2 regions of the Arthrobacter sp. zg-Y1110 genome follow, and region 1 is predicted to be linked to the other one. Evidence: predicted binding sites of a transcription regulator. Region 1 holds the regulator's gene; the other holds the start of a gene.

The links. Region 1 encodes Rex, which represses fermentation and respiration genes when NADH is low (regulators of the CRP and FNR family bind a similar motif). Its sites were predicted from a motif close to CTTGTGAANNNNTTCACAAG; they were not measured.
Region 2: the regulator Rex is predicted to act here: its motif matches at 12,579-12,598, upstream of N2K99_RS01650 (queuosine precursor transporter).

What each region holds. Positions count from the first base shown of each region.
Region 1 covers NZ_CP104272.1:2,925,646-2,940,753, forward strand. Annotated here, with positions in the region: gene N2K99_RS13665 (1,4-dihydroxy-2-naphthoyl-CoA synthase) at 1-593, shown strand, start outside; gene N2K99_RS13670 (AMP-binding protein) at 601-1,737, shown strand; gene N2K99_RS13675 (1,4-dihydroxy-2-naphthoate polyprenyltransferase) at 1,786-2,670, shown strand; gene N2K99_RS13680 (DUF4229 domain-containing protein) at 2,711-3,016, opposite strand; gene N2K99_RS13685 (PLD nuclease N-terminal domain-containing protein) at 3,101-3,472, shown strand; gene ccsB (c-type cytochrome biogenesis protein CcsB) at 3,605-4,645, opposite strand; gene N2K99_RS13695 (cytochrome c biogenesis protein ResB) at 4,645-6,429, opposite strand; gene N2K99_RS13700 (cytochrome c biogenesis CcdA family protein) at 6,429-7,226, opposite strand; gene N2K99_RS13705 (TlpA family protein disulfide reductase) at 7,232-7,867, opposite strand; gene N2K99_RS13710 (histidine phosphatase family protein) at 7,927-8,589, opposite strand; gene N2K99_RS13715 (YceI family protein) at 8,748-9,287, shown strand; gene N2K99_RS13720 (hypothetical protein) at 9,551-10,270, shown strand; gene N2K99_RS13725 (hypothetical protein) at 11,236-12,405, shown strand; gene N2K99_RS13730 (redox-sensing transcriptional repressor Rex) at 12,361-13,119, opposite strand; gene N2K99_RS13735 (glutaredoxin family protein) at 13,119-13,370, opposite strand; gene N2K99_RS13740 (HAD family phosphatase) at 13,437-14,249, shown strand; gene N2K99_RS13745 (30S ribosomal protein bS22) at 14,389-14,487, opposite strand; gene N2K99_RS13750 (helix-turn-helix domain-containing protein) at 14,697-14,909, opposite strand; gene gdhA (NADP-specific glutamate dehydrogenase) at 15,108-15,108, opposite strand, start outside.
Region 2 covers NZ_CP104272.1:331,874-346,981, reverse strand. Annotated here, with positions in the region: gene N2K99_RS01705 (IucA/IucC family siderophore biosynthesis protein) at 1-1,578, shown strand, start outside; gene N2K99_RS01700 (acyl-CoA dehydrogenase family protein) at 2,204-3,424, opposite strand; gene N2K99_RS01695 (SDR family NAD(P)-dependent oxidoreductase) at 3,430-4,203, opposite strand; gene N2K99_RS01690 (glycoside hydrolase family 76 protein) at 4,321-5,439, shown strand; gene N2K99_RS01685 (class II glutamine amidotransferase) at 5,449-6,321, opposite strand; gene N2K99_RS01680 (YdeI family protein) at 6,395-7,021, opposite strand; gene N2K99_RS01675 (NUDIX hydrolase family protein) at 7,137-7,676, shown strand; gene N2K99_RS01670 (DUF6707 family protein) at 7,749-8,615, shown strand; gene N2K99_RS01665 (FUSC family protein) at 8,612-9,646, opposite strand; gene tgt (tRNA guanosine(34) transglycosylase Tgt) at 9,841-11,115, shown strand; gene N2K99_RS01655 (hypothetical protein) at 11,186-11,389, opposite strand; gene N2K99_RS01650 (queuosine precursor transporter) at 11,715-12,449, opposite strand; gene N2K99_RS01645 (TetR/AcrR family transcriptional regulator) at 12,641-13,294, shown strand; gene thiD (bifunctional hydroxymethylpyrimidine kinase/phosphomethylpyrimidine kinase) at 13,424-14,269, shown strand; gene N2K99_RS01635 (polysaccharide pyruvyl transferase family protein) at 14,360-15,108, opposite strand, start outside.

The sequences.
Region 1 (15,108 bases):
CCGAGGGAGAGACGAAGGAAACCATCGACCCGGCACGCGCCGGCCGGCTGCACATCCTGGAAGTGCAGCGCCTGATGCGCACCATGCCCAAGGTGGTCATCGCCGTTGTGAACGGCTGGGCAGCCGGCGGCGGCCACAGCCTGCACGTGGTCTCGGACCTGACCATCGCCTCGCGCCAGCACGGCAAGTTCAAGCAGACCGACGCGACCGTGGGCAGCTTCGACGCCGGTTACGGCTCGGCGCTCCTGGCCCGGCAGATCGGCCAGAAAAAGGCCCGCGAGATCTTCTTCCTGGCCCGGGAATACTCCGCCGAGGAGATGGTGGCCATGGGTGCCGTCAACGAAGCCGTGGACCACAAGGACCTGGAAAAGGTCGCCCTGGAATACGCCGCAGACATTGCCCGGCAGTCGCCGCAGGCCATCCGGATGCTCAAGTTCGCCTTCAACCTGGCCGACGACGGCCTGGCCGGGCAGCAGGTCTTTGCCGGCGAGGCGACGCGGCTGGCCTACATGACGGACGAGGCGGTGGAGGGCAAGGAAGCATTCCTGGCCAAACGCGACCCGGACTGGTCCTCATTCCCCTACTACTTCTAGGACCCCCTTGGAACTGCTCCCAGTCCTGATTACCCCCGGCTTCGACGCCGGCATGCTGCTCTCCCCGCTTGCCGATGCCCTGGCCGGGGAAGGCCCCGCGGTGGCACCGCACACCGACCCGGACCAGACGTTCGAGGGTGAACTGCCCAATGACGACATAGCCCTGGTGGTCAGCACCTCCGGCTCCACCGGCACCCCGAAGCAGACCATGCTCAGCACGGACGCGCTGGCCGCGTCCTCGATGGCCACCGCCATGGCCCTGAAGTCGGACGGGCAGTGGCTGGCGGCCCTGCCGGTCAACTACATTGCCGGAATCCAGGTCCTGGTCCGCTCCCTGTACGCCGGGACGCAGCCGGTCTTTATGGACCTTTCCGTGCCGTTCAGCGCCGAGGTGTTCACCCGTGCCGCCGAGGACATGACGGACCGCAACCGCTTCACCTCGCTGGTGCCCACCCAGCTTCACCGCCTGCTGCAGGATCCGGCGCCGGAAACCCTGCGCGTGCTGCGCCGGTTCAACGCCATCCTGCTCGGCGGCGCACCGGCCGGCGCTCCCCTGCTGGAAAAGGCCCGCGGCTACGGGCTGAACGTCGTGACCACCTACGGGATGAGCGAAACCTGCGGCGGGTGCGTTTACGACGGCGTTCCGCTGCCCGGCGTCGACGTCATCCGGTGGGAGGGGCGCCTCTGGATTGCCGGTGACGTCCTTTCGGACGGTTACATGGGCCGGCCGGACCTGACCGAGGACCGTTTCCGGTTTAACTCCGGACGCCGCTGGTTCCGCACGGATGACACCGGCACAGTGGACGACGCCGGCAGGGTCACCGTCTCCGGCCGGCTGGACGACGTCATTGTCAGCGGCGGGATCAAGGTCTCCGCGCAGGCCGTGGCCGAGGTAGTGGAGACGGTTGCCGGGGTCGAGCAGGCGTTTGTGCTGGGCCTGGACGACGCCGAATGGGGCTCCCGGGTGGGCGCCGCCGTCGTGGGCAGCGTGGACCCCGAACTGATCCGCGACGCCGTCCGCTCCCGGCTGGGCGCCGCTGCCGTCCCGAAGGTGGTCCTGCTGCTGGAATCCCTGCCCTTGCTCCCCAACGGCAAGGCGGACCGCATGACGCTGCTGCGGCTGCTGGCCGCCGCGCGGCACTGACCCGTCTTTTACGCACCTGTCTCAACTCAAGAACTAAGGAAAAACACCGTGGCTACAGCCGCCCAATGGTTAGAAGGCGCCCGTCCCAGGACGCTGCCGATGGCAATCGCGCCGGTCATTATCGGATCCGCCGCCGCGTACGACCTCGGCGGTTTCTCACCCGTCCGCGCCGTCCTGGCCGCCCTGATTGCCGTACTGCTGCAGGTGGGCGTGAACTACGCGAACGATTATTCGGACGGCATCCGCGGCACGGATGACAACCGGGTGGGGCCGCTGCGGCTGACCGGCTCCCGGCTGGCATCCCCGAAGCAGGTCAAGTACGCGGCGTTCGGCTGCTTCGCCGCCGCAATGCTGGCGGGCGTGGCCCTCGTGGTCCTGGCCGGCACCCCGTACCTGATCCTCGTGGGAATCGGCTGCGTTGCCGCTGCCTGGGGCTACACCGGCGGGAAGAACCCCTACGGCTACCGGGGGCTGGGCGACATCTTCGTCTTTGTGTTCTTCGGACTGGTGGCCACGCTGGGAACCACCTACACGCAGGCACTGGAAATCAACACAGCCTCGGTGCTGGGCGCCATCGGTACCGGCCTGATCGCCATGGCCCTGCTGATGGCCAACAACGTCCGCGACATCCCCACGGACCGGGTGGCCGGCAAGCGGACCCTCGCCGTGCGGCTGGGCGACGGCGCTGCACGGATCAGCTACGTGATGATGCTGGCCCTGGCGCTGCTGCTGCCGCTCTTCATCGCGGGCAGCTACCCGTGGATACTGCTGGTGCTGCTGCTCATTCCGGCGTGCATCCTGCCCTGCGGGCTGATGCTCACGGGTAAAAAGGGTTCCAGCCTGATCCCGGTCCTGAAGCACACCGGCCTGATCAACCTCGGCTTCAGCGTGCTCTACGGCGCCGGACTCGTCCTCACGCGGCTGCTGGCCTAGGTTTACCGCGTCGCCGCGGCAGGCTAGGCGTCGCGGCAGGCTAGGCGTCGCGGCGGCGGTCGTTGTCGATCTGGACGTCCGGGTTCTCGGCGACCAAGGTGTCCTCTGCCGCGGAATCATCCAGTTCGCCGCGGTTGCGCTTGGGTGCACGTTCCTCGGTGAAGCGCCGCTGTACCGTACGGGCCGCTTCGTCCCGCATATCACGGGCAAAAAGATAGGTGACGCACCACGCCAGCACGGCGGCGGCAAGCGCCGAAAGCACGATGCCGAGTTGCAGCAGCATGCAGATCACGAAGAAGACGGCCACCAAACCCAGGCGGAGAGCAGTAAATTTCCAGAAAGCCACGCCTTCATTCTAGGCGCTCGGCGTCCTCAGCGTTCCTTCCGTCCACCCGACGCCACGGACCGTGCCCTCCACTACAATGTCCGTATGCCCCGTCTTGTCTTGTTCGGCGTCATCATCGTCGCTGCCGTGATCATTTACGCCGCCATTGACTGCCTCATGTCCCGGGCAAACGAGGTGCGCAGCATCTCCAAGGTGTCCTGGATGTTCACCATCGTCCTGATTCCGGTCCTGGGCGCAGTGCTCTGGTTCCTGTTCGGCCGGCCCTCCGCAGGGCCCGGGCCGCGCGAGCCGCGGCGCCCCTCGGCGCCCGACGACGATCCGGAGTTCCTGCGCAACCTCGAGGTCCGGCGCCGCCAGGCACAGAAGGAAGCCGAGCTGCGGGCCCGGGAGGCCCAGCTGCGGGCCAAGGAAGAAGGCAGGGATAAACAGAACGACGACGGCAAGCCCGGCGCCTGAGGTCCCTGCAGCACTTCACAGACATAAGCTGATCACCGCATAAAAAAGACCCGTTCCGGATGTCCCGGAACGGGTCTTTCAGTGTCTGTGGGGCCGGGCGGCCAGCCCCTGTGGAGCTAGACCCCGGTTGAGTTAGACGCCGGAGTAGCTGTGCAGGCCGGAGAAGAACATGTTGACGATCGTGAAGTTGAAGACCACGCAGAGGTAGCCGACGATCGACAGCCAGGCGGAACGGGTCCCGGTCCAGCCGCGGGTGGCACGGGCGTGCAGGTAGCCTGCGTAGACCACCCAGATAACGAAGGTCCAGACTTCCTTGGTGTCCCAGCCCCAGTACCGGCCCCACGCCTGTTCGGCCCAGATGGCGCCGGCCATGAGGGTGAAGGTCCACAGGACGAAGGCCACTGCGTTGATGCGGTAGGACAGGTTCTCCAGGCTCTGCGCGGAAGGCACGATGCGCATGAACGGCAGCCGTTCCTTGCGTCCGGCGCGGATCCGGGTTTCCCGGTCAGCCTGCAGGAGCTGCAGGACGGACATGGCGAACGTCAACGTGAACAGTGCCGACGCAATCACGGCAACCGAAACGTGGATGATCAGCCAGTAGCTCTGCAGCGCCGGAACCAGGTGTGCCACCGGCGTCGGGAACCCGATGGTGGCGGCCATCATCATAACAAGCACCAGGCCCACCACCACGGTGCCGAGGAAGCGCAGGTCACGGCGGGTCAGCACCAGCAGGAACACCACGGCTACCACCAGGGCGCCCGTAGTGCAGAACTCGTACATGTTGCCCCAGGGGACGCGGTGCGCCGCCATACCGCGGGTTACGACGCCGGCCGCGTGGATGGCTGCCGCCAGCACGGTCAGGGCCACGCCTACCCGGGCTGCGTTGCGCCGCGGACCGGTGTAGCCCATGGCGCTGTCAGCGGTCTGTGCCTCGCGGCTGCCGTCGGCGTCCCAGTCCCGGGCGGAGCCGTTGCCGGCACCGGCGCCGGCGCCGGCGGGAACGGTTTCACGCACGGAGGTCTTCTGTTCCAGCCGGCTTTCCACCGATCGGATGGTTTTACTGCTCTTGGCAAGGTCCCACGTGAACGCCAGGAAGGCGATCGTGTAGGCAAATGCCGCCAGCAGCATAAAGAGCTCGCTGTAGCTGGCGAGGGTGTAATCAATGGAGGGCATTACTGGTCCTTACCTGATTCTTCTGTGGCGGTGCTATCTGCCGATGCGTGTGCGGAGACGGTGGCCCGTCCAACATTTTGTCCTTCTGCGTCCTGCCCTGCCAACCACTTCTCAGCGAACAGTCCGCGGAGTGCAGCTGCTTCACTGGTCAGGCGGGGATCTTCGCCCCGGGCCAGCAACCCGTATTCAACCATTACCCGTCCGTCGGGATGCTGGCCGGCCCGCACCCAGACCCGCCGGCGTGCCAGGAACAGCGAGGCAGCCAGACCGGACAGGGAGAGCACGGCAAACACGAGGACTCCGGTCTTTCCCGGATCGTAGTGGATGTCCAGGGCTGCGTACCGTTTGAGGCCGTCGAAGGTGATGGATCCCTTGCCGTCGGGGAGTTCATACGTCTCGTTGGCGCCCAGCACAATGCCGCCGGCGTCGAGGTCGCGGTTGTTCAGCGGCGTCAGGTCTTCGGTTTCCAGCACGTAGACGTTGGAAGGCACTCCTTCGTCCAGCCCCAGGTCCCCGTAGTAGGAGTTGAGGTTCAGCTGGGGATTGATCGGATCCGGGTCGCCGGAGTAGCTGACTCCGGCTTCGTCGATCATGGCGGTCGGCAGGAAGAACCCGACGAAGCCGAGCTGGTCCGGCTTGGCATCCGGAGCCTTGACCACGGCCAGGGAGGTGTACATGGCATCGGTGGGCACGGCCACCACCGGGCCTTCCAGCGCCACGTTGCCCTCGCCGTCGCGCACCGTCACCATCGGGGCGTAGCCGTTGCCCACCAGGTACACCCGGGTGCCGCCCAGCGTCAGGGGCGAGTTGACCTTCAGGACCTGTTCCTCGGCCTCGGCCTCGGGGTCTTCCTTCACCGTCACGTTCGCCGTGAAGTCCAGGGGCTGTCCGTAGTGGGTCTCGGATTCGCGGTCGAATTCGATCTCGAAGTCGTCCAGCGTCAGGGAATAGGGGCTCAGCTGGTCTTCGGTGAAGTTGGAGCCGGGCGTGAAGGTGTCATAGCTGACCAGGGTGTTAACGAAGGACTCGCCCTCCACCACGATCTTCTGTCCGCTGTAGCCGAACAACCCGCCCAAAGCCACGCAGGCCAGGACGCCGATCAGGCTGGTGTGGAACACCAGGTTGCCCAGTTCCTTGGCGAAGCCGCGCTCGGCGCCGACGGAAGGACGTTCGCCGTCCTCGTCCCGGATGTCCACGCGGTAACCGCGGCGGCGCAGGATCTTCGCGGCGTCGCGCACGGCATCCGCCGGTGTCAGTGACAGCTGCGCCGGAACCGTGAGCGTGCCGTACTCGGGCATCCGGGAAAGACGGCTCGGCGTGCGCGGAGGCTTGGAGCGCATGGCCTTGAAGTGGGCCTTGGCCCGGGGAATCACGCAGCCGATCAGCGAGATGAACAGCAGGAGGTAGATCGCCGAGAACCAGACGGAGGAGTACACGTCGAAAAGCTGGAAGCGGTCCAGCCAGGGCCCGGTTTCGGGATTGTCCTTGATGTACTGCGTGACTACCGAAGGATCGGCGGGGCGCTGCGGAAACAGTGATCCCGGCACGGCGGCGACGGCGAGCAGCAGCAGCAGGAACAGCGCCGTCTTCATGCTGGTCAGCTGGTTCCAGGCCCAGCGCAGCGTGCCAAGCAGGCCCAGTGCGGGCAGCGCAACGTCGTCCCGGCGTCCCTTGGCGGGGCGGGGGTTGGACGGGCGGGGCGTTGTTGCTTTGTCTGTCACGTCATCCGGTCCGGGGGTCAAGGTGTTCTCATTGGTCGTCTGTTCTTCACTGGGTTTCGGCATCAGATCGGCAGGGTCACGTTACCCAACCAACCTTGGAGCTGGTTGATCCACTGGTTCCAGACTCCGCTGACCATCAGCAGGCCCAGGGCAATCAGCATGCCGCCCCCGAAACGCTGCAGGGCCAGCCGGTGCCGGCGGAAGATGCCAAGGGCGCCCATGCCGCGGCGGAACCCGACGGCGATGAGCAGGAAGGGCAGCCCCAGTCCGAGGCAGTACACGAAGGTCAGCAGGGCTCCCTTTGCGGCGCTGGCGTCGCTGCCGGAGAAGGAAAGCAACTGGACTGCCGAAAGCGTGGGGCCGATGCACGGTGCCCAGCCCAGCCCGAAGGTGATGCCGAGCACCGGAGCTCCCCAGAGCCCGGCCGGCGGCTTGGCTTCGATCTTGCGGTCCCGCTGGAACCAGCTCATGCCGCCCATAAACACGATGCCCAGCAGGATCACGACGAGGCCCAGGACCTGCGAAATCCAGGCCTGTTCGGAGCCTTTCAACCACGCACCCAGCTGTCCGATTCCGGCGCCCAGGGCCACGAAGACCACGGAGAAGCCGAGCACGAACAATCCGATGCCGGCGAACATCCGTCCCCGCCGCTGCTTTTGCAGGTCGACGCCGGTCAACCCGGTGACATAGCCGAGGTAGCCCGGAACCAGGGGCAGCACACAGGGGGAAAGGAAGGATACGAGGCCGGCGAGGGCAGCCACGGGGATAGCCAGCAGTACGGACCCGTTCAGGACGGTGTCTGCAAAGGTATTGGCGGTGGACTCGGTCACCGGGGCCACGACGGCAGTAAGGAAGGACACTGTCCCTACGCTGCCAGCGAGTCGCTGATCAGGGCCTTCAAGGTGCCCTTGTCTGCCAGTCCGAGGATGCGGGCAGCCACGCGGCCCTGCCGGTCCAGCACCAGCGTGGTGGGTACGGCCGACGGCGGAACGAACTTGGTCATGGCCAGCAGTACGCCGCCGTCCTTGTCCCGGAAGCTGGGGTACGGAATATTGAAGTTCCGTTCGAACGCTTCCGCGGTGGCCTTCTCGTCCCGGATGTTCACGCCGTAGAAGCGGGCACCGGCACCGGCGAACTCATCGTGCAGCTCCACCAGGTCCGGGGCTTCCTTCCGGCACGGGGCGCAGGCCGCGTACCAGAAGTTGAGTACGACGACGTCGCCCGCCCAGTCAGCGGAGGTCACCTCGGTGCCGTCGAACAGGGAACCGGAGAACTGCACCGCTTCTCCGCGCTCGGCTGCGTCGTATTCAGTGACGGAGCCGTCGCCGGCAATGTAGTTCTTGTTGTCTCCAGCGTTGGCCTGTTCGGCCAGGGGGTCATCCGTGGAGCAGCCGGTGGCAGCTGCGGCAAAGGGGACGGCGAGGGCCAGCCCGGCACCGAGCCGAAGGAAGGAACGTCGCCCAAGGGCTTCCGGCTCAGCAGGGCGTGTGCGGTTCTTCAAGGATTTCCAGCTTTCATCGCGGCAGGGAGGAGCCACTTCTACAACGCGTAGTAATTCTATTATGCTCCCGGAACATTTGCTGCACCGGGAAGGAGGTCCGCGCTGGGCTCGGCGTAGCGCACGCCGGTGAGTACGGCGCCGTCGAACTCCAGGGTGGTGACGGACGTCAGGGTGCACTCGCGCTGGCGGGGGTCATGCCAGAGCTTCCGGCCCTCGGCTGCGAGCCGGGTGACCCAGATGGGCAGCTGGTGGCTGACCAAAACGGCTTCGGCATCATCTCCGCCAAGTTCCACGGCGCGCATCCGTGCATCATCAACGGCGGACATCACACGGGCAACCTGCTTGGCGTACGGCTCCCCCCAGGAGGGACGCATGGGATTGCGCAGGAGCGGCCAGTACCGCGGATTGCGCAGCTGGCTCTTGATGCGGGACATGCCCTCAAAGCGGTTTTCCGCCTCTATGATCCGCTCGTCCGTGGCGATTTCCAGGTTCAGTCCGGCCGCCAACGGGGCGGCGGTCTCCTGGGCCCGGGTCAGCGGCGAAGCAACCAGGTAGACCAGGTTGGCCCCCTTGCTGCGCTCTTCGATGAAGTGTTCCGCCACCCGGTCCGCCATCTGGCGGCCGAGGTCGGACAAATGGAACTCCGGAAGGCGTCCGTAAAGGACCTTGTCCGGATTGAAGACTTCACCGTGGCGCACGAGGTGTATGGATGAGCGGGACATGTGTCCCAGTTTCGCAGAGTTGGAGCCGTCAGCTAAATCTTCGAAATCGACGGACCCATTTCACTTGAACCTTTAACCAAACCGTGCAACACTGTATGCAAATGCATGAAAGTGCCGTCGGGGCCTCCCGGCAGCACCGCTACCAGAAGGAGCTCTCCATGATCCCCAGCGGCCTCACCACCGGAACCTGGAATTTCGACGCCTCCCATAGCGAAGTGGGCTTCACTGTCCGTCACGCCGGCATCAGCAAGGTCCGCGGCAACTTCGACAAGGTCGAGGCTACCCTCGTGGTCGGCGAGACCCTGGCTGACACCGTGGTCACTGCCGTGATTGCCGCTGACTCCTTCAACTCCAACGACGCCAATCGTGACGCCCACGTCAAGAGCGCGGACTTCTTCGACGTCGAGCAGTTCCCGGAGCTGACGTTCACTGCGACCGGAATTGAAGGCGCCGGTTCCACCTACAAGATCACAGGCGACCTGACGATCAAGGGCATCACCCACTCCGTCGTCATGGACACGGAGTTCAACGGTGTGGCCGTGGATCCCTTCGGCGCCACCCGCTCCGGCTTCTCCGCCAGCACGGTTATCAGCCGCAAGGATTTTGACCTGACCTGGAACGCGGCACTGGAAACCGGCGGCGTCCTGGTGGGCGACAAGGTCACCATCAACGTTGACGCAGCCTTCGTAGCAGCCTAGCCCCCCATTCCCCCCCCCCCACAGGGCGGCCCCGGACCCATTGGTCCGGGGCCGTTTTTTTGGGGCTGTTTTCCGGGACTGTCCTCGGGGCTGTACTCCGGGGCCGTCTTTCCGGGACTGTTTTCGGGGACCATCTTTCCGGGACCCCTGACCGTCCCGGACCCACCGCGATACGCTGGATGTTTGGCTGCGGGGGCGCCCCGGCCACGCCGACGGCACCTTCGTCCAGCCGCTTCGAGACACCAACCAGCAAGCAGGCGGACATGAGCACACCAGAGAACACTCCCGAGCCAGGGCGCGAGCCCAACCACCCGACCAATCCTGACGGCACAACCAGCCCCGAGGGTGCAGGCGGCGCTGCGAATCCCGATGGATTTACTGTTCCCGGAACCGGTCCCGGATCCCGTCCGGAGCCGCAGTACGGTCAGTATGCTCCAGGCGGCCCCTACGACAAGTCCGTCCCCTCCGGCTACCCCCAGCCCTCCGGCTACGCCCAGCCCTACTCCTATGCACCGCCGGTAAAACCGGCTAAGGGACCTGCCCCGCGCGAGGTCATCATCGGATCGTGGTTGATCCTTGCTGCCGGCGTGCTGAGCCTCATCAACAACGTCATCACCTCCTTCAGCCTGCCGTCGATCATGACTTCCCAGGAGCAGGAGGCGTTCGCCGAAACCGGTTTGGACGAAGAAGGCGTGAGCTCCTTCCTCATTTCCTTTGGCATCGTCGTGGCCCTGATCGGCTTTGCAATCTACGTGCTGATCGCGTTCTTTGTACGGAGGGGAAAAAACTGGGCCCGCATTCTGGGCACCGTGTTTGCCGCCTTCTCCTTAATCGGCATCTTCACCATGCTGGGCGCTTACTTCACCTCACCACTAAGCCTGATTTCGCTGGCCTCCAGCCTGCTGGGAATTGCCGGGATCGTGATGCTGTATCTGCGGCCGTCCACCCCGTACTTCCGCAAGGCTCCGCTGTACCCCTACTGAGTTCGCACAGTCCCGTCGGTTTCGGCGGGACTTCTCCCTTGCCGGATCGGGTTTCGCAGTGGAGGGGTCACACGCCGACCGTGCCCGCGTAGCGTTGTGTTCTCTTCCGGCGGCGAGTTGCTACGCAACGGCCCCGGAGTTCCGCCGTGAAGGGGAGGACCATGGCAGCTCTGCTTCCTAACCCGCAGCAACAAAAAACCCGTATTCCCCTGCGCAACCGGGCAGCCGATTCTCCGGAGTATGCAGGGCCCAACATCTTCATCCCGGAAGTACCGCTCCATCCCCCGACGGTATCCGGGGGCTCCCCGGCAGGCCCCGGCAGCGGATCCGGGAAACGGGAGGAACCTACCTCCCCTGAACCCGGCTCACCCTCAGGGATCGGGGAGAACGGCAGCGGCCACGCCCTCTACGTCTGGCTCCGGGCAGGGTTCCAGGGCGTCATCGCCTGGATTGGCAGCGGCCTTCATGGCACCTTTACGTGGTTGGGTGCAGGACTGCGGGGTATATCTGCCTGGCTTCGCGTCGGGGCGGGAGGAACCGCCGCCTGGCTCCGCACCGGGGTGCAGGGAACTTACTCCTGGCTCCGCAGCTTGGCACGCAGCGCATCCAATCATGTCCAAGCCGCGGCGCATGCCACCTCCAATCAAGCCCGGGCGGGAGCCCGGGCTACTTCTGCCGGCGTCCATACAGGGGTTGTCCGGGTCCGCGCCGGAGCACACGCCGTTTCGCTGCGGGTTCAAGCCGGGGCCCAGGCAACTTCTGCCGGAGTCCATGCCGGGGCGCATGCAACATCCATTCAGGTTCAAGCCGGCGCCCATGCCACCAGCGCTGCGGTCCAGTCCGGGGCCAACCGAGTTGGCGCCGGAGCCCGTGCCGCCTCGGCATGGCTCCAAGCCGCGGCCCATGCCGTCTGGAACTGGATACTTTCCGCTGCACACGCCGCATCGGCGGCGATTCAATCCGCGGTGCACTCGACTGTCGCCGGGGCGCGCGCTGCCGCCCATGCGGTGTCGGTGGCGGCCCGCGCCACGGCCCACGCCGTTTCGATGGCCGCCCGCACCACGGCCCACGCCGTTTCGATGGCCGCCCGCACCACGGCCCACGCCGTTTCGATGGCCGCCCGCACCACGGCCCACGCCGTTGCCGTCGCAGTCCGCACCATCGGAAATGCCATCTCCGTTGCCGCCCGGACAACAGCGCACGCCACAGCCGTAGGCGCCCGCGCCGTCGCCGACGCCGTTTCGACGGCCGCCCGCACCACAGCACACGCCACGGCCGTAGGCGCACGAACCACAGCACACGTCACGGCCGTAGGCGCCCGCACAACAGGGCACGCCACAGCCGTCGGTGCCCGCGCCGTCGCACACGCCGCCTCGGTGGTAGCCCACACCGTTGCACATGCCATAGCCGTTGCAGCCCGCACCACAGCGCACGCCACAGCCGTCGGTGCCCGCGCCGTCGCACACGCCACCTCGGTGGTAGCCCGCACCGTTGCACATGCCATAGCCGTTGCAGCCCGCACCACAGCGCACGCGATAGCCGTGGTGGTGCGGGCCGTACAGCGCCACCTGCCGGCGAACACCGGCAACCCGGTTCCTGCCATTGCCGCCGCATTCGCGCTGATTTCAGGTGCCGGCCTGCTCAATCTGTGGGGCACCATTACAACCGTTTCGCGGATGCCCATACCGGATTCGCTGCCGCCCGCCATTGCCCTCCTCGAGCGGTACGGAGTGACCGGCACCCACTATGCCAGGACGCAGGCGGCGGTAGAGCTCGCCTATGCCCTGGTGATCCTGGGATCCGCCCTCCTGCTTGCGGTTGCCGTTCGGGACCGGCACCGCTGGGCGCGGATAGCCACCGCGGTCCTTGCGGGCACGGCACTGTTCTACGCGACGAACGCAGGAACCGGCACCCAGTCTCTCGCGGCAGCCCTGGGCGTCGCAGGAGCCGTGATCACCTTCACCAAGGGAGCAGCTCCGTGGTTCCGCCCGCGGGTACTCTCGGCTGAGCCGTTCGCGCCGCAACGGCACCAAACAAAGCCGCACCAACACCTAGGAGGCCAGGCGGAACCCCTGCCGTCGGAACCGGTCCTAGCGCGCCAGGCGGGCCCGGGCGGCGATCTGCGAAACCTGTGAACGCTGTGCGTGGTAGGCAAGGATCTGCAGTTCGGTCGCCATGTCCACTTTGCGGATCTGGACATCTTCGGGCGCCTGCAGCACTACGGGAGCAAAGCTGAGGATGCTGGTAATGCCGGACTCCACGAGGCGGTCGCATAGATCCTGGGCAACCTCGGCGGGCACCGAAAGCACCGCCATGTTCGCCTCCGTCTTCGCGAGCACTGCTTCAAGCGAGTCCACCGGGCTGATCCTTAGCCAGCCCACCTCCTGGCCGATAACCATCGGGTCGGCGTCGAACAGTGCCACAACCTCGAAGCCCCTTGAGCCGAACCCGGGATAGCCTGCCAAGGCACGGCCGAGGTTGCCGGCTCCTACTATGGCTACCCGCCAATTCAATGTCAGGCCAAGCGCGGCGGAAATCTGTCCGCTGAGATACGGGACGTCATATCCAACGCCGCGGGTCCCGTAGGACCCCAGATAGGACAGGTCCTTGCGCAGCTTGGGCGAGTTAACTCCGGCCGCTTCGGCCAGCTCTTCAGAGGACACACGTTCTATCCCGTCGGCGAGCATGACGGACAGCGCCCTCAAGTAGATAGTCAACCGCGCCAGCGACGCCGGCGGTATGTGCCGTCCTGCACCCGCACCGGCCGACGATGGTCGGGCCGCCTCGCCGCTGTTGGCCGTTCCGCCCTCCAGGGCGGATCGTTCCGACCGGACTTCCTCGGGTGTCATCACGCCCCCAGCAGACGCCGCAGCCGTGTTTCGTCGATTTTCCAGAAGTCCCGTTGGACGCCGTCGATGAACAACACCGGGATCTCCTCGCCGAAGCGGACGGCGAGTTCCGGGTCATCCTCGGCGCTGCGTTCCTGCCAGGGAATGCCAAGGTCCTCCCCCACGCGCCGGAGCACCAGGCGGGCGTCTTCGCACAAATGGCAGCCCGGTCGGGTAAGGAGGACGACTTCCGGTCCGACGGATTCACTCATATGTCCAAAATAGCCCCAATACGTCGGATTTCCGCGCTCAGGCCGGGTTTTGCGTAGACTCGGACCATGCCCCGAGCCACTGTAGTCCGAGCCACCGGAACCACAGACGCCGCGGGCAAACCTGGCGAAGCCGCCTTTTTCGACGTCGACAATACGCTCATGCGCGGTGCCAGCCTGTTCCACGTGGGCCGGAAAATGTACCAGCGGAAAGTCTTCACGATCCGTGAAGCAGCCGGGTTCGCGAGCAAGCAGCTGAGGTTCATGCTCCAGGGTGAAAACCTCAAGGACGTCCACTCTGTCCGCGACGCCGCCTTGGCCTTCGCCGTTGGTCTCTCTTCGGAGGATGTGCGCACGCTGGGCGAAGAGGTCTACGACGAAATGATTGTCTCCAAGATCTGGCCCGGCACCCGGGCCCTGACCCAGCAGCATATGAAGTCCGGCCGGCCGGTTTGGCTGGTCACCGGAACGCCCATCGAAGTTGCTTCGGTCATCGCCAGCCGGCTCGACCTCACCGGTGCCCTCGGCACTGTCAGCGAGGTCACCGACGGCATGTACACCGGACGCCTGGTGGGTGAGTTCCTGCATGGGCCAGCCAAGGCTGCCGGTGTCCGGGCGCTGGCCGAGAAGGAAGGCCTGGATCTGCAAAGCTGCTGGGCGTACAGCGATTCCTACAACGACGTTCCGCTGCTGAGCCTGGTGGGGCATCCGGTGGCGATCAATCCGGACGCACGCCTGCGCCGTCATGCCCGTGAGCGCAACTGGCCCGTGTACGACTTCCGGTCAGGCCGGAGGGCAGCAACGCTGGGCCTGAAGTCGGCGACCGTTGCCGGGGCGACGTACGGACTGTGGCGGGGGTTCTCCTGGGTGCGGGCCCGCTGACAGCCCAGCAGAGCTGACCGCCCGGCGGCTGCTTAAAAACCGGAGCCCGCCTATCCCTAGGGACTGGCGGGCTCTGCCGTAGCGGACCCAGCACTGCATGTGCAGCGGGGGCCAGCTGACAACGGTCGCTAAGAAGGACCTACTTCTTATTGCGACGCTGGTGGCGGGTCTTGCGAAGCAGCTTGCGGTGCTTCTTCTTGGCCATACGCTTGCGGCGCTTCTTGATTACTGAACCCACAGAGTCCTCACAAACTTATTAGGAGTCACCGGTTCCCCTCCCCTGTTGCCGTGGGCACAGGAGCTGGTTGCCGGTAGTTACTGGCTTTCGGTTAAAACGTTCCTTAACAGGGTACAGCTTCGGGGCTGTGGAATTTGCCAGCCCGGAACAGCAGCCGGGAACGGCGCGTCCCGGCGCTGTTCAGTGAAGCGGTGTACCCGAGGCAGGGCTTAGGCAGTGTCTGTACGCCGGTCAATAACGGCGTCGCGGAGCACCTTCTGGACGGCCGATTCAGGCACACGGTAGGACCGGCCGAAACGGACGGCCGGCAGCTCGCCGGAATGGACCAGCCGGTACACAGTCATCTTGGAGACCCGCATGACATCGGCAACTTCCGATACCGTCAGAAACCGCACATCCGAGAAGTTTCCCTCGTCTGCCATTTAGTCCCGTTCCTTTGCTCATTGCCGCCGCTCCCGACAGCAAGCCATGTGGGAGCACCTGTGGCTGAAGGATATCGCGTCACCGGCCTGTTGCGACGTGCGTCACTGATGGCCCCGTATGGTCCCTACTGTAGTGGCAGGAGTAACCATAGTGGAAGTTCTTTCCGCAGCCACGGGGCCCGGGCCGTGCAAGCCGGCC
Region 2 (15,108 bases), 910 kb from region 1:
GAACTGGAAGGCACCGAAACCAGCCTCGATGCCTTGGACTTCATTACCGAGTTCGCCGCAACCCTCGGCATCAACGAGCAGATGCTTCCCGTCTATCTGGAGGAGATCTCCTCCACGCTCGCTTCCGCTGCCTTCAAGGACGTCGCGGACGCGGCGGGTTCGGAACTCCTGGCTGCCGGGATCACCGCCGGGCACGATCCGGCCGAGGATTTCCAGGCCGTGGAACGTTCCATGACCGAAGGCCATCCCTGCTTCGTGGCGAACAACGGCCGGCTCGGGTTCGGTTCCGGCGACTATCTGGCCTACGCCCCTGAAGCGGGCGCGCCGATCCGGTTGGAGTGGATCGCCGTCCGTGCAGACCGTACCCGGTTCACTGCGGCGGCGGGACTGGACTACCGCAGCCATCTGGAACAGGAGCTGGGACCGGCGGCGCTGGCAGGGTTCGAATCCACGCTTCGTTCAGCCGGGCTCGAAGCCGGCGACTACCTGTTTATGCCGGTGCATCCCTGGCAATGGCAGAACAAACTCAGCGTGACCTTTGCGGCCGATATTGCCCAGCAGCACATCGTGCATCTGGGTACCGGGCAGGACACCTATCAGGCCCAGCAGTCCATCCGCACCTTCTTCAACCGCGATGCGCCGTCCCGCTGCTACGTAAAGACGGCCCTCTCCGTGGTCAATATGGGCTTTATGCGCGGTCTCTCCCCCGAATACATGGTCGCCACCCCGTCCATCAACGACTGGCTGGACGGGCTGGTCCGCGCCGATGCAACGCTGCAGGCCGCCGGTTTCCGTCTCCTGCGCGAGGTGGCCGCCGTCGGGTACACCAACAGGTATTACGACGCCGCGGCCCCCAAGGGTTCCGCCTACCGGAAGATGCTGGCGGCCTTGTGGCGGGAAAGCCCGGTGGACCAGCTTGATGACGGAGAGCAGCTGGCCACCATGGCGTCCCTGCTGCATACGGATGCCTCCGGAACGCCGTTCACGTCCGCACTGGTCCGGCGCTCAGGGCTGCCCGCCCGGGAATGGCTTCGCCGTTACCTGGACGCCTATCTGGTCCCCCTGCTGCACTGCTTCTACGCATACGACCTCGCGTACATGCCGCACGGAGAAAACCTGATCCTGGTACTCCGGGACGGTGTGCCGCACCGGGTCTTCATGAAGGACATTGCCGAGGAAATCGTGGTGATGGGAGACAAGGTGGATCTGCCGGAAGCAGCCGCCCGGGTGCGGGTGCAGATTCCTGCCGATGAAAAGGTCCTGTCCCTCTTCACCGACGTCTTCGACTGCTTCTTCCGCTTCCTCTCGGCCATCCTGCACGAGGACGGCGTACTGCCCCAGGACGAATTCTGGGCGGAAGTGGCGGACACCGTGCGGCGGTACCAGGCCGGCCATCCGGAGTTCGCGGTCGAGTTCGCCGCGTCGGACCTCTTCGCCGAGGATTTCGCGCTGTCATGCTTGAACCGGCTGCAGCTGCGCAACAACCAGCAGATGCTGGACCTCAGCGACCCGTCCGGCGGCCTGCAGTTCTCGGGACGGATCGCCAACCCTCTGGCCCGGTTCCGTCCGGCCAGCTAGCTGGCTGCACCGGGCCGGGCCGGCGGGGTGTGGGAAAACCCTGCAGTTTGTGGCAACCCCTTCACCGCGCAACGCGGGAATCCCGACAAACCGAAGGGATCTGCACAAACCGCAGGGGCCCGGAGGCAGGCGGCACGCGGGCCTCCGGAACGCTCGCGCCGGTCGGCGGCACGCCGGGGCTACGCAGGAGCGCACCCCGCAGGCGGAAACCCTGCGGTTTGTGGCAATCCCTGCACCGCGCAACGCGGGGATCCCGACAAACCGAAGGGATCTGCACAAACCGGAGGGGCCCGGAGGCAGGCGGCACGCGGGCCTCCGGAACGCTCGCGCCGGACGGCGGCACGCCGGGGCTACGCAGGAGCGCACCCCGCAGGCGGAAACCCTGCGGTTTGTGGCAATCCCTGCACCGCGCAACGCGGGGATCCCGACAAACCGAAGGGATCTGCACAAACCGGAGGGGCCTGAATAAGGCGGCATCAATATTTCCCGCGAGCTCTGCGAGCGCGGAAATTTCGTTGCCGCCGTTCCAGGCCCCGCAGGGGCCCGCCCCGCAGGGGCCCGCCCCGCAGGGGCCCGCCCCGCCGTTCCAGGCCCCGCAGGCCCCACCCCGCAGGGGCCAGCAGCCCTAGCGCAGAGCCGACACCCCGGTGATGTCCCGCCCGACAATCAGCGTGTTGATCTCATAGGTGCCTTCATACGTGTAGATGGCCTCGGCGTCGGCGAAGATCTTGGCCATCCGGTAGTCGGTGACAATCCCGTTGCCGCCGAGGATGCTGCGGCCCAGCGCCACGCTTTCGCGCATCCTGGCGCTGGCGTAGGACTTCGCCAGGGCGGCCCGCGCCATGTCTCCGGGAGCTGCGCCGGCAACGGGCGCTTCGTTACCGGGTACGGGGTAGCCCCCGTGTTCGAGTTCGGTGACCCGGGCCAGCATTCCGGTGCTGGCCACCGCATTGCCGAGGATCTGCACCAGCTGCTGCTGGATCAGCTGGAAGGCTGCCAGCGGGCGGCCGAACTGCTGGCGTTCGACGGCGTAGGCGCGGGCAACGTCGAACGTGGCCAGCTGGGCTCCCACCGCCTGCCAGCCGACCATGATCCGGGAGCCCTGCAGCAGCTGCTTGGTGTCGTCGAAGCTCTCCACTCCGGCGAGCAGGTCCGCGGCGGGCACCCGGACGTCAGTCAGCACAATGTCCGCGTTCTGCACGGTGCGCAGCGCGGTCTTGTTCTCGATCCGGGTCCGGGTTACCCCTGGCAGGTTCGCGTCGAGCAGGAAACCGCGGGTGTATCCGGTTTCCGGCTCCCGCGCCCACAGGACCATGTAGTCGCAGAACGTGCCGTTGCCGATCCAGCGTTTGGCACCGTTCAGCACCCAGGTGTCGCCGTCGCGCACTGCGGTGGTGGACATGCCGCCGGCAACATCGGAGCCGTGTTCCGGCTCGGTCAGTGCGAAGGCACCGGTGATCCGCAGCGCACGGGCGTCGTCGAGCAGCCGGGCTTTCTGCTCCTCGGAGCCAAAGACATGCAGGGCTTCGACAAACAGGTCATGGTGGACCATGAAGAACGTGGCGAGCGAGGTGTCGGCGCGCGTCATTTCCGCGATCACCAGACCGGCGAACAGCGGCGAGTAGCCCTGCTGGACAGGCGTGGAAAGTTCCAGCTGTGCCAGCTTCGGCAGGAGGTCGGAGGGGAAACGCGCCTCGTTCCACCAGTCCACGGCGTGCGGCAGCACTTCCTCGGCGAGGAAACGCCGCAGTTCGGCAAGCTTGGCTTTCTCGGTGTCGCTGAGCAGGTCTTCGAAACCGTAGAAATCGGCGTCGGGCAGTTGGTGCAGTGGTGCGGAGGAGCTCATCAAGGTCAGCGCGGTCCCATCCGGATGGCGCCGTCCAAGCGGATTGTCTCGCCGTTGAGCATCTGGTTTTCAATGATGTGAGCCGCCAGCGAGGCGTATTCCGTGGCCCGGCCCAGGCGCGAAGGGTGCGGCACCTGTGCGGCCAGGGAATCCTGGGCGGCCTGCGGCAGTCCCGCCATCATGGGTGTTTCGAAGATCCCCGGCGCGATGGTGACCACCCGGATCAGGTGGCGGGCCAGCTCACGTGCCAGCGGGAGCGTCATCGCTGCAACGCCGCCCTTGGACGCGGAGTAGGCGGGCTGGCCGATCTGGCCGTCAAAGGCGGCAACGGAGGCCGTGTTGATGATGACGCCGCGTTCCTCGGTGCCGTTGGCGGTGACCGGATCGGTTTCGGCCATGGCGGCGGCGGCGAGCCGGGTGACGTTGAAGGTGCCGATCAGGTTCACGCTGACCACGCGGGCAAAGTCCTCCAGCGGTAGGACGCCGTCGCGGCCCAGCACCTTGCCCGGTGTTGCGATGCCCGCGCAGTTCACGGCCACCCGGAGCGGTCCTGCAGCCATGGCTGCTTCGACGGCGGCCTGCATCTGTTCCGGGTTAGTGACGTCGCCGGGCACGAACCGGGCGTTGTCCCCCAGTTCCGCTGCATAGGCAAGGCCCTCGGACTGCGGCAGGTCCACCAACACCACGGAGGCGCCGGCGTCGTACAGCCTCCGCGCCGTCGCCCGCCCGAGTCCGGACGCTCCCCCTGTGACTATGGCCGATGCGCCTGCGATGTCCATGCGTTCCTCCTGGCAGATTTGCTCACCGGCAGTGTCGTCTATGTCACACCGGCAGTATCCGAGCCTACTGTGCGGTGGCCGGTGCCGCATCTTCGGCGGCTGGCATAGGGTTGGCGCATGCTCTTTGAGGATTCCGACGACCGCGCCGAGACCGCCGCCCGCACCGTGAGCGCCGCGTTTGGCCGTTCGCTTGCCGGGTTGCCCGGGACGCATCTGGCTGCCACCAGCCGTCCGGTTTCGCGGCTGCAGCAGCTGCGCCAGCCCTGGCATTACTGGTGGCAGGCACACTATCTCGATGCCCTGATCGACGCCGGCCTGCGCGAACGCCGCACCGGCACGCCGTTCCGCGGACCGGAGCATCCCTCGGCTGCGGACCTGGCACCGGCGCTGGTGCGGACCATCGGACTGCGGAACCGGATGCACTACACCAACCGGTTCTACGACGACATGGCGTGGCTGGCCCTTGCCGTAGGCCGCCTGAACTCTTTGTCGGGAGCGCGGGACCGGCAGGGCCCGTACCGGAAAATCCTCTCCACCCTGAATACGGCACTGGAGTCCGCCCACACCCCGGAACTGGGCGGCGGCATCTACTGGAACAAGGACCGTAACTTCAAGAACACCCCTGCCACCGCTCCGGCTGCCCTGCATTTTGTCCGCACCGGATCACGGGACCGGGCACAGGAGCTGGTGGATTGGCTTAACGCCACCGTGCTGGATCCGGAAACCGGACTGTATCTGGACGGGGTCAAGGTGGTCCGGGGCCGTCCGCAGCTGGAGAGCACCGTCTTCACTTACAACCAGGGACCTGTCCTGGGTGCCCTGCTCGAGCTCGGCGGCAGCGCCAACCTCACCCGCGCTGCGGAACTGGTGCGCGCCGTCGACGCCCACCTGACCGACGACGACGGCACCTCGCGCGTGCTGCGCACCCACGGCACCGGCGACGGCGGTCTTTTCACCGGCATCCTGGCGCGGTACCTGGCTCAGGCCGCAGTGTCCCCCGCCCTGCCGGAACCGTCCCGCCGGACGGCGGCCGCACTGGTGGAAGCCACCGCCACGGCACTCTGGGAGGGCCGGAGCAAACGGGCGGACTGGATCCTCTTCTCCGCCAAGCCGCTGGTACCGGCCGCCGTGTCCTACCCGGGCGGCTCCGCCGTCGGGCTTTCCACCCAGCTTCAGGCCTGGATGGTCTTGGAAGCGTCGGCACGGGTGCAGCGGGCCGGGGCGGGCCTCACCTAAGGAACATCGTCAGCCGGTCTTGAGCGGGTGCTGCGACGCCGCCGCTGCCGGGTCCAAATCCGCCAGCGTGATCAGGTGCTGCGGGTGCTGCGGGAGCGGGAACGTGCGCAGGACATTGAGGTCGCTGTCCACATGCAGCATTTCGCCGGAGTCCAGCAGGCGCCAATTCGGGTTGGCATCCATCTTTTCGGTAGCCACCAGTACTTCCGGCCGGTTCTCCTCGCGTATCTGGTCACTGTGGACGCTGATCCGACTGCTCCGCTTCTCCCCCACCGGACCCCGCGCTCCCTGCTGCAGGACGTACAGCGGATGGGTGTCCGGGTACCGCACGGCCCACAGCTCGGTGGCGGTGGTGAGGATGATGTTCACCGCGTACAGCCGCAGGTTCTGCGCAATCCAGGTCAGCGTTGACGCAATGGCAGCGGAAACGTCTCCGCCGTTCACCCTGGCTGCGCCGGTGATAAGCGCGAAGACCCGCTCACTGTCCGTCTGGCCCTGGACCAGGTGGTACATCTCCAACTGGCGCAGCCGGTCATCGAGCTTGTCCAGGTCCTCCACCACCCCGTTGTGGGCCAGGAGGCGGTTGTCCTGCTCAAAGGGGTGCGTGTTGACGTCCGTGTCCCCGCCGGTGCTGGCGTAACGCACGTGCGCCAGGAACGTGGTGCTCTCCAGCTCCCGGGCCTCCTGGGCGTACTGGACATCCTCATACGCAGCGATGGGCGCTTTGTCGACCACCGGCCTGCCGTCGGGGGTGAAGGTGCCGATCCCGAAGCCGTCCGCTTCCTTACGGCTCTGCTGGGCCAGGCTGTCCGGGGCCGTGAGCAGCCAGAACGTTGCCCGGACCGGATCCTTCCCGGCATGCATACCAAAGAGTCGGCACATGTGGACCTCCTGGGGGCCGTTCTGGTGGACGGGCGGGGTTTCCGGGTGAACCGAGGCAGCCAAGCCGCGGCGGCTAGGGGTTAGGCGCCTGCTCCACCGCTGGCGGAGGGGACGGCTTCCGTTTCTGCGGATAGGGGGCGCGGTGTTCGCTGAGCATCTGCACATAGTCCGTGATCCAGCGCTCGCGGGCCGCCTGCGTCTTGAGGCCTTTGAGCCGGATGTACATGGCGAAGCGGTTCTGCGACGTCAGCACGTCGAACATTTCCTGGGCTGCGGGAACCGCGGCGATGGCCGCCCGAAGGTCCTCCGGGATTTCCGCTGTTGCCGATCCGGCGTAGGCGGCATCCCAGCGGCCGTCCACCTTGGCGCTGAGAACGGCGTCCCGGCCGGCCGGATGCATTCTGCCTGCCGCTTCCAGCCGGTTGATGTAGCCGACGTTCCGCAGCGACCAGTTACTGCGCGGACCGCGCGGCTGGAACCGCTGCAGGTAGCTTTGCTCGTCGCGCCGATCGGCCTGCGCATCGATCCAGCCGAAGCAGAGCGCCTCGTCAAGGGCCTCGCGATACGTCAACCGGGTGACGCTTCCGCCCTTCTTCCCCAGCACCAGGCGGACGCCGGCGGATAACCCGTAATTGTGCTCCAGCCACTCCCGCCAAGCCCCGGCATCCGGCAGGAGAAGCTCCGGGAGGTCCCGTGTCATAGCCCAAGTCTAGGGATGCATCTGGCGGGCTGAAAGGGTCCGGGCCGGTTCAGCCGATGGCCGAAGCGTAGCGTGCCGTGTGACTGGCACGGCACCTTTGATGTAGAACACTGCTATGAACGTTCGTACTCCTGACCCGTATCCAGGCTGGCTCTCCGAGGAAGATCTCTACGAGGCCCGGCAGCGCCTGCCCATGGTTTACGTCGAGGCCGTGCCCGTGCGGTGTGACCCGCTGGGCTATGTCACCGAGGTTGGACTGCTGCTGCAGGCGACGCCGGAAGGACAGATGGTGCGTTCCTTCGTTTCGGGCCGGGTGCTGTACCGCGAAACCATCCGCGGCGCCCTGCTGCGCAACCTGGAGAAGGATCTTGGGCCGATGGCGCTGCCGCAGCTGCCGCCAACCCTGGTGCCGTTCGCCGTCGCCGAGTACTTCCCCTCCCCCTCCCAGAGCGGACTGACGGATGAACGCCAGCACGCCGTGGCGCTTGCCTATCTGATTCCCGTGACCGGTGAGTGCAATCCCCGCCAGGATGCATTGGAACTGTCCTGGCTGACTCCGGACGAAGCACTCAGCCCCGCGATCTACGCCGAATTTTCCGGCGGCCGCGGAGACCTGCTGCGCCAGGCACTGGCCTCGGCCGGCTGGGGTCGCTGAAAAAGGCGCCGCTGACAAGCTTTATATACTGGAGGTTCTGGGGAGCCGAGGTCCAACCACGAAGGAATCGCCATGTCTGAGAGCCTGCCGGAAACGTACGCGTTCCGGGTCAACGCGGAACTGCTTGCCCCCGGACAGATCCTTGTCCCGGGTGAGGGTGCTGCAGAACCCCTGGCTCCGGTAGCCGGAACCAGGGTGGAGGCCGATGATTTCGGTGTTCCCGCGCTGGTGCTCGCTAAATTGGATGACGGAACTTCGCTCCGGTTGGCCTACGGATCCGCCGTCCGGGTACAGGCTCCGGCTCCCGAAGGCGCGCCGTCGGACGCTGTTCGGCAGGTGCCTTCGGAGGAAGACAACGCGGCCGAAATCATTGCCGACGCCGCGGCCGCCCACCCGGAAAACTCCGCCGTCCAGGAGATTGCAGCGCGCCTGGAGCGTGGTTTGAACGTGAAATCCGGCAGCCACCTGCAGGATGTCCGAGATTTGGCCCACATTCTCTATATCGATCTCGGTGATGCCGAAAACGCCCTGAAGGTCTGCAACGTCATCACGGGGCTCCCCTTTGACGGGAACTTTGGCCGTTGGAACTGGATCCAGGGCGCTTTGGCCCTGGCGGCGCACATCACCCATGAGGCGGGCGACGCCGAGAGCGCGGCAGCGTACAGCCATGCCGTGCGTGCTGCGGACACGTCCGAGACGGACCCGATGAAGGCCAAGCTCGCTGCCGAGCTGCTGCAGCGCCAGCTGAACGAACCCAACCTGTACGACCGCGAAATCCACCGGGCTGCCGAGGCCGGTAAGGAGGCCAGCGAACGGGAATGGCGGATCCTGCGCCTGAACGCCCTGCTCTACCTGCGCTCCCACGGCGGTTCGCAGACGCTGTCCGACGCGGAGCTGGACCGGCGCATCCGCACCGAGCTGATTGCCGTACGCGGCTAAGCGGACTTCCGCTGCTTTTGCTGCAGCTGCTTTTGCCGGACATGGACGGCCAGCACCACGGCCATGCCGACGACGGCGCCGATCAGCGTTTCAATGCCGCGGTCCCGAAGCAGCTCCATCGGGTTGCTCTGGTGGGCCAGCTCCGTGCTGACCAGCGCCAGCGGCGTGACCACCACCTGCGCCAGCGCGTATTGCCGCGCTATGAACATCTCGGCCCCGAACTGGCAAACGGCAATGACCAGGACCATCTGCCAGGGCTCCAGTCCCGGAAGCAGGATCAGCGCCGTCAGCAACAGGCCGCCGAACGTGCCCAGGATGCGCTGCAGGCCGCGGTGGACCCGGTGGCGTACTGTCGCGCCGATCAGTGGAACGGTCGCCGCGACCATCGCCCAGTAGTTGTGGCCGATTCCCAGCAGGGTCGCGATGGATCCTGCCACCACTGCGGCCACCGCATACTGCAGCCCGTCAATGTAGATGAGGCGGCGCCGGGCCGGCGGAAAGGGCAGGCGTTCCGGTCGTTTCCATTCCGTGCGGTACTTCTGCACGAGCATCCCGGACAGGCCCAGCAGGATGGAGAAGGCCACCGTGAGGACCGCGGTGAGCATCCCCTGCCAGAGCGGAGGATGGTTCGGGACGGAGGATATGGCGGCGAAGGCGAAGATATGGAACAGCGAGCCGACTGGGCGTAGCCGCCAAAAGCCCGTGGCAATGGTGCCGAGCCCGGCTACTGCCGTGGTGCCGATGACGATTCCCCAGTCATCCAGGTCCAGGCGGGCACACAGCGCTGCCGCCAGGATGACGGCCAGCATAAGTGTCCCGGCGCGGCCCTGATGGCCCAGTCGCTGGCGGTGCGGTTCATTCCGGCCGTAGATCCCGGTGAAGGCACCGAACGTGGCGAAAATGGCCAGGTCAATCCGCCCCAGGAAAAGCAGCAGGACAAGCGGCACTCCCACTCCAATGGCGCAGCGGACGGCCGCGTGGTGGTCGTTGTGTGCCGGAGCGATCCGAAACATTTCCTGCAGGTGCGTCAACGCGGGTGGCCTCTGCCTTTCGTGCCGTAGGCATCGGAGGGGTGCGGGGGATATTCCGGCGGCCGGTTGCATGGCCGGTGGAATTCCGCCAATCCAACCTATCCCCGCCAAAGCGCCGGCAGACATAAATGTGGTGCATCTCCCAGCAGCCGCACCCGGCGGAAGGCCGGCGCGGAGTAGGGCAAAATGGAGGGGTGTCTTCCTCAGCCTTTTCCTTCACCCTCGGTAAGCGCCTGCGCGAAACCGCCCCTGCAGCGGCCGAACAGCGCGTCGAGGCGAACGGCGGCGGTTTTCAGGGCCGCACCGGCACCATCTCCACGCCGCACGGCGAGATCGCCACTCCGGCGTTCATCGCGGTAGGCACCAAAGCCACGGTCAAGGCGGTGCTCCCCGAGTCGGTCGCGGAACTCGGTGCACAGGCCGTGCTGGCGAACGCCTATCACCTGTATCTGCAGCCCGGCCCGGACATCCTCGATGAAGCCGGCGGCCTGGGGAAGTTCATGAACTGGTCCGGCCCCACCTTCACCGATTCGGGCGGATTCCAGGTCATGAGCCTGGGTGCGGGCTTCAAGAAGGTCATCAACATGAATGCCGACGGCACCACGCACGCCACCGGGGCGGACGACGACGTCGCCCCCGGCAAGGAACGCCTGGCACATATTGACGACGACGGCGTCTGGTTCAAGTCCCATCTGAACGGCGACAAGCATCGCTTCAGCCCGGAGATCTCGATGCAGGTGCAGCACAAAATCGGTGCCGACATCATGTTTGCGTTTGATGAGCTGACCACGCTCATGAATTCCCGCGGATATCAGGAAATGTCGCTGGAACGGACCCGTCTTTGGGCCCTGCGGTGCCTTGCCGAGCACCAGCGGCTGACCGAGGAACGCGCCGACAAGCCCTACCAAGCCCTGTTCGGCGTGCTGCAGGGCGCGCAGTACGAAGACCTGCGGCGTAAGGCAGCCCGGGATCTCGGTGCCATGGACTTTGACGGCTTCGGACTGGGCGGGGCGTTCGAAAAGGAAAACCTCGGCACCATTGTCCGGTGGTGCACGGAGGAGCTTCCGGAGAATAAGCCCCGCCACCTGTTGGGGATTTCCGAGCCGGATGACATTTTCACCGCCATCGAAAACGGCGCCGACACCTTCGACTGCGTTTCTCCCACCCGGGTGGCCAGGAATTCGGCGTTCTACACGCCGTACGGCCGCAAGAACCTGTCGAATGCCAAGTTCAAGCGGGACTTCGGGCCGTTGGTGGAGGGCTGCGACTGCTATACCTGCACCCATTACACCCGTGCCTACATCCAGCACCTGTTCAAGTCCAACGAGATGGTCAGCCACACGCTGATTTCCATCCACAATGAACGCTTCACCGTGAAGCTCGTTGATGATGCCCGGCTGTCCATCGACGACGGCACGTTCTTCGACTTCAAGGCAGAGGTCCTGGGGAAGTACTACAGCGGCAAGTAGTTGTTCTACCTACCGCAGCAATCCTTGCGTGCGACGTGCCGAGCTCCAGGGATTCTGCAGAGCCGGGCTGTTAGGAATTGTCCGGCTTGGCCTGGGTCGATTCATCCTCTTCCAAGGCGGGCTGGGCATCCCGTTCTTCGTCTCCGGGGCTCGAATCCTTCTCCTGGGCGTCGTCGATCATCGCCTGGGTGACTTCATCGTTGAATTCCTCCGCGGTGCCGGCAAGATTTTCATCTACTGCCTTGGCACCGGGGTTCGGGACTGGATTGCTCATGTTTGTCTCCTGCCGTACTGGGGAAGTGAAACGCTGGCGTTCCCCCACCTTTGCACACCTGGGCAGGGATTGCGCCCGGTGACCTGACGAGCATCACCGCACCTCAAAATCCCCGACACTCCCGCAAAACCGCCCGGTTTGAGAAACTGCTGCCAGTTTGTGGCTTTTGCTGCCGTTCTGCGCGGCAGCAGAATCCCGAGATGGCAGCGGATGTACAAACCGGCAGCAGAAACCCCGGCGAATAGCCTGCCCAGCGGCGCAGGCAGCGGCAGGCGCCTGACCCAAGCGCGTACTAACCGGCCCGTGTCAGCTCCGGCCCCGGGCCCTACGCCGCCACGGGCTCCAACTCAGTCGGTACATAGCTGGGTTCGCGCTTCTTGATGACCCGGATGACCAGGGCGGTGACCGGCACAAAAAGGTACTCGATGAGCGTTTTGTAGAGGAAGCCGAACAGGACGTAATTGAAGAACCCGCCGGCGTCGGTAATCCCGATGACTGGTGCCGCAATGGCACAGAAAATCAGGGTGTCCGCAAACTCCCCCACACCGGTGGATAGCATCAACCGTCCGGCCAGTGCCTTCTCGCGGAACCGCTCCTTCATCCGCACCAGCACCATTGAGTTCAGCAGCTGGCCGGCCAGGAACCCCAGCAGGCTCGCAAGGACAATCTGCCAGACCGGCCCGAGCGCCACTTCCAGTGCAGCCTGCTTCTCCAGCCCGTAGGCATCAGTGAACCCGGGCAGGGCAATGATCACGGCGAAGCTGGCGACGGCGAGGAGTGCCATCGCAAAGCCGGTAAAGATGGCCCGGCGGGCGGCTTTGAAACCGTAAACCTCGCTGACCACATCGCCGAGGATGTACGCGAGTGGAAAGAGGAAGAAACCGCCGTCGGTGACGATTTCCCAGCCGCCGGGAAGGGAAAACTGCACTCCCTTGGTGGCGCCGATATTCGAAATGACGATGACCACGCACATCAGGGTGAGGATCAGGTCGTACTGCGAGCTCCCGCGGGAGGCGTAAGTTGCAGAAGTTTTCACAGCTGCCCGTGGCTGTGCATCCATGGCAATTCCGTTCCGGTAGTGGTTCGCCTGGCTTTCGCCGGCTGTATTAGCACTGTGCCCGCTGCCCCGGGCGGCCCTATTGGACCGCCTCCATTCTGCCATGCCCGGTCCGCTCCTGCCGCGCACCCAATTTTGAACACGTTCAAAAGAATGGTCTACTAAACGCTGAAAATACTGCAAAGGGAGCATCATTGGCCGTCACCGCCAAGAGCGAACAGACGCGCCGGCTCCTCATCGACACCGCGCTGCGCCTCTTCGCCGCACAGGGCTACGAAAAGACCACCATGCGCGCCGTCGCGCAGGAGGCAAACGTTTCGGTAGGCAACGCCTACTACTATTTCCGTTCCAAGGATGACCTCCTCCACGAGCTTTACCGGTCCCTCCAGGACGAACACCGTTCAATTGCGCTGCCGCAGATCCGCGAGGGCCACAATCTGGGGGAAAACCTGGCGGTTATTCTGTCCACCGGCCTGACAACCATGGAGCCGTACCACGCCTTCGGCACGCATTTCCTGCGCGACGCCATGTCGCCGAACCGCAGGGAGGACGACGCCGTCGGGCGGGGGAAATCCATCGCAATGTTCCGTCAGGCGGTGTCGACCGCCCGGCCGCAGCCGCCCGTGGCTATCCGCGGCGACCTGCCCGAACTGCTCTGGCTGATGCATATGGGGATCACCTTCTTCTGGGTGTATGACCGCTCCCCCGGTCAGCGCAGGTCCCACCGGCTGGCCGCGAATCTGGCCCCGCTGGTGGCCAAACTCGTGATCCTGTCCCGGCTCCCGGTGGTCCGGAACATCCTCGAGGACGTAGTCCGCCTGCTCCGAGGCGTCCGCCGGGACGGTTAGCCCGCAGCGGCGGGAGCCGGCACGGTAACGCGCCGGGACACGACGGCGGCGGGGCACGACGGCGGCGCGCCGTAACAGCGCGTCTTACAAGGGTGGCCGGTTCCGCCGTTTTGGGTGGAAGATGGACCCATGTCTGCAAACACACCCACTTCTGCGGCCTCAGCTCCGGCCGTCACGCTCACCATCGCAGGTTCCGAAGCCACCGGCGGCGCCGGCGCCCAGGCCGACCTGAAGACCTTCCAGGAACTCGGCGTCTACGGCATCACCGCCCTGACCTGCATTGTGTCCTTCGATCCCAACAATTCGTGGAACCACCGGTTTGTCCCGGTGGACCCGCAGGTCATCACCGACCAGCTCGAAGCCATCACGACCGCCTACGACCTCGACACGGTTAAGATCGGCATGCTCGGCACCCCGGCAACCATCGACGTCGTTGCCAAGGCGCTGCAGGCCCAGGACTGGAAGAACCTCGTGCTGGACCCGGTGCTCATCTGCAAGGGCCAGGAGCCCGGCGCGGCACTGGATACCGACAAGGCGCTCAAGGCCCAGATCCTCCCCCTGGCAACCTTCGTGACCCCCAACCACTTCGAGTCGATGTCCCTGTCCGGCATGGACTCCATTGAGACCGTGGAAGACCTGCAGGAAGCAGCCCGCCGCATCCATGAAGCCAGCGGAGCCGTAGTGCTGGCCAAGGGCGGTGTCCGACTGGAAGGCGACGACGCCGTCGACGTCTTCTACGACGGCGAAACCATGGAGGTCCTGCGGGCACCCAAGGTAGGCGAGGTAGCTGTCAGCGGTGCCGGTTGCACCCTCGCTGCGGCCATCACTGCTGAACTGGGCAAGGGGGCCACGCCTCTGGAAGCGGCCAAGACGGCGAAGGCCTTCGTCACGGAAGGTATCCGCAACCGCGTTTCCTCCAACGCACCGTTTGATGCGCTGTGGCAGGGCAACGCCGGCCAGGGCCCGGCCCTCTAGGTTCCGGCCTAAGCGCCGCGCACCTTCCGCCTCCGTCGTTCACGACGGCAGCCGGAGGTGCGCGGCGCTTTCTATGCAACCGGCTGCGGCTTAGGCGCGGTGTCGGCGGAACTTCGACAAGGAACTGTGCAACCCCAAAGCGGTCTGCACGGTCCTGCTGCCGGCCAGCCGCTGGTGCGCTGTCCGCTCCTCCTCCAGGGCACGGTAGATAGGAGCAGTGAAGGACTGCACCCGTTCGTCCTCTGCCGCCAGGCGTGCTGCCAGGAGGGACTGCGGGTAGAACCGCCGGCGCAGCTCAGTCTCCGCGGCCGCCCACTCCCCGCGGCCCTCCAGCCGGGCACTCGGCGACAGGCCGGTTGCCCCTGGCGCCGCAGAAACGGCCGCCGCGGAAGTATCGGCCTGCAGGACGGCAGCCACCCGGTCCCACCAGATGCCGGCATCGCGGGTACGGAATTCCAGCACTGCCTTCAGGTGGCTCGCTGTTTCGGCACGCCGTTCCCATGCTTCCAGCAGCGCCTCATCCAACAGGTCCTCCTGCAGAGCGGGACGCGACAGCACAAAATCGTCCATCCCCCAGTTCTCCATGGCGCCCCTCAGGCGGGCATCGGAGTAGGCCTCCACGGACAACGCCACGGCGGCAACACCGGCAGAAAGCGCAAACACCGCCGGGTGGTAGCGGGTGGTCACCACGAGGGACGCCCCGCGTGTCAGCCGGGCAGCCTCACGGGCCTCCACGACCGGCACCAGGACTGCAGGCGTGTCCATCAGGGCCGCGATCTCCGCGTGCATGCCGGCGTCGGCGTCGATGTTTCCGGGGACACCCATGTGCGGGATGAACA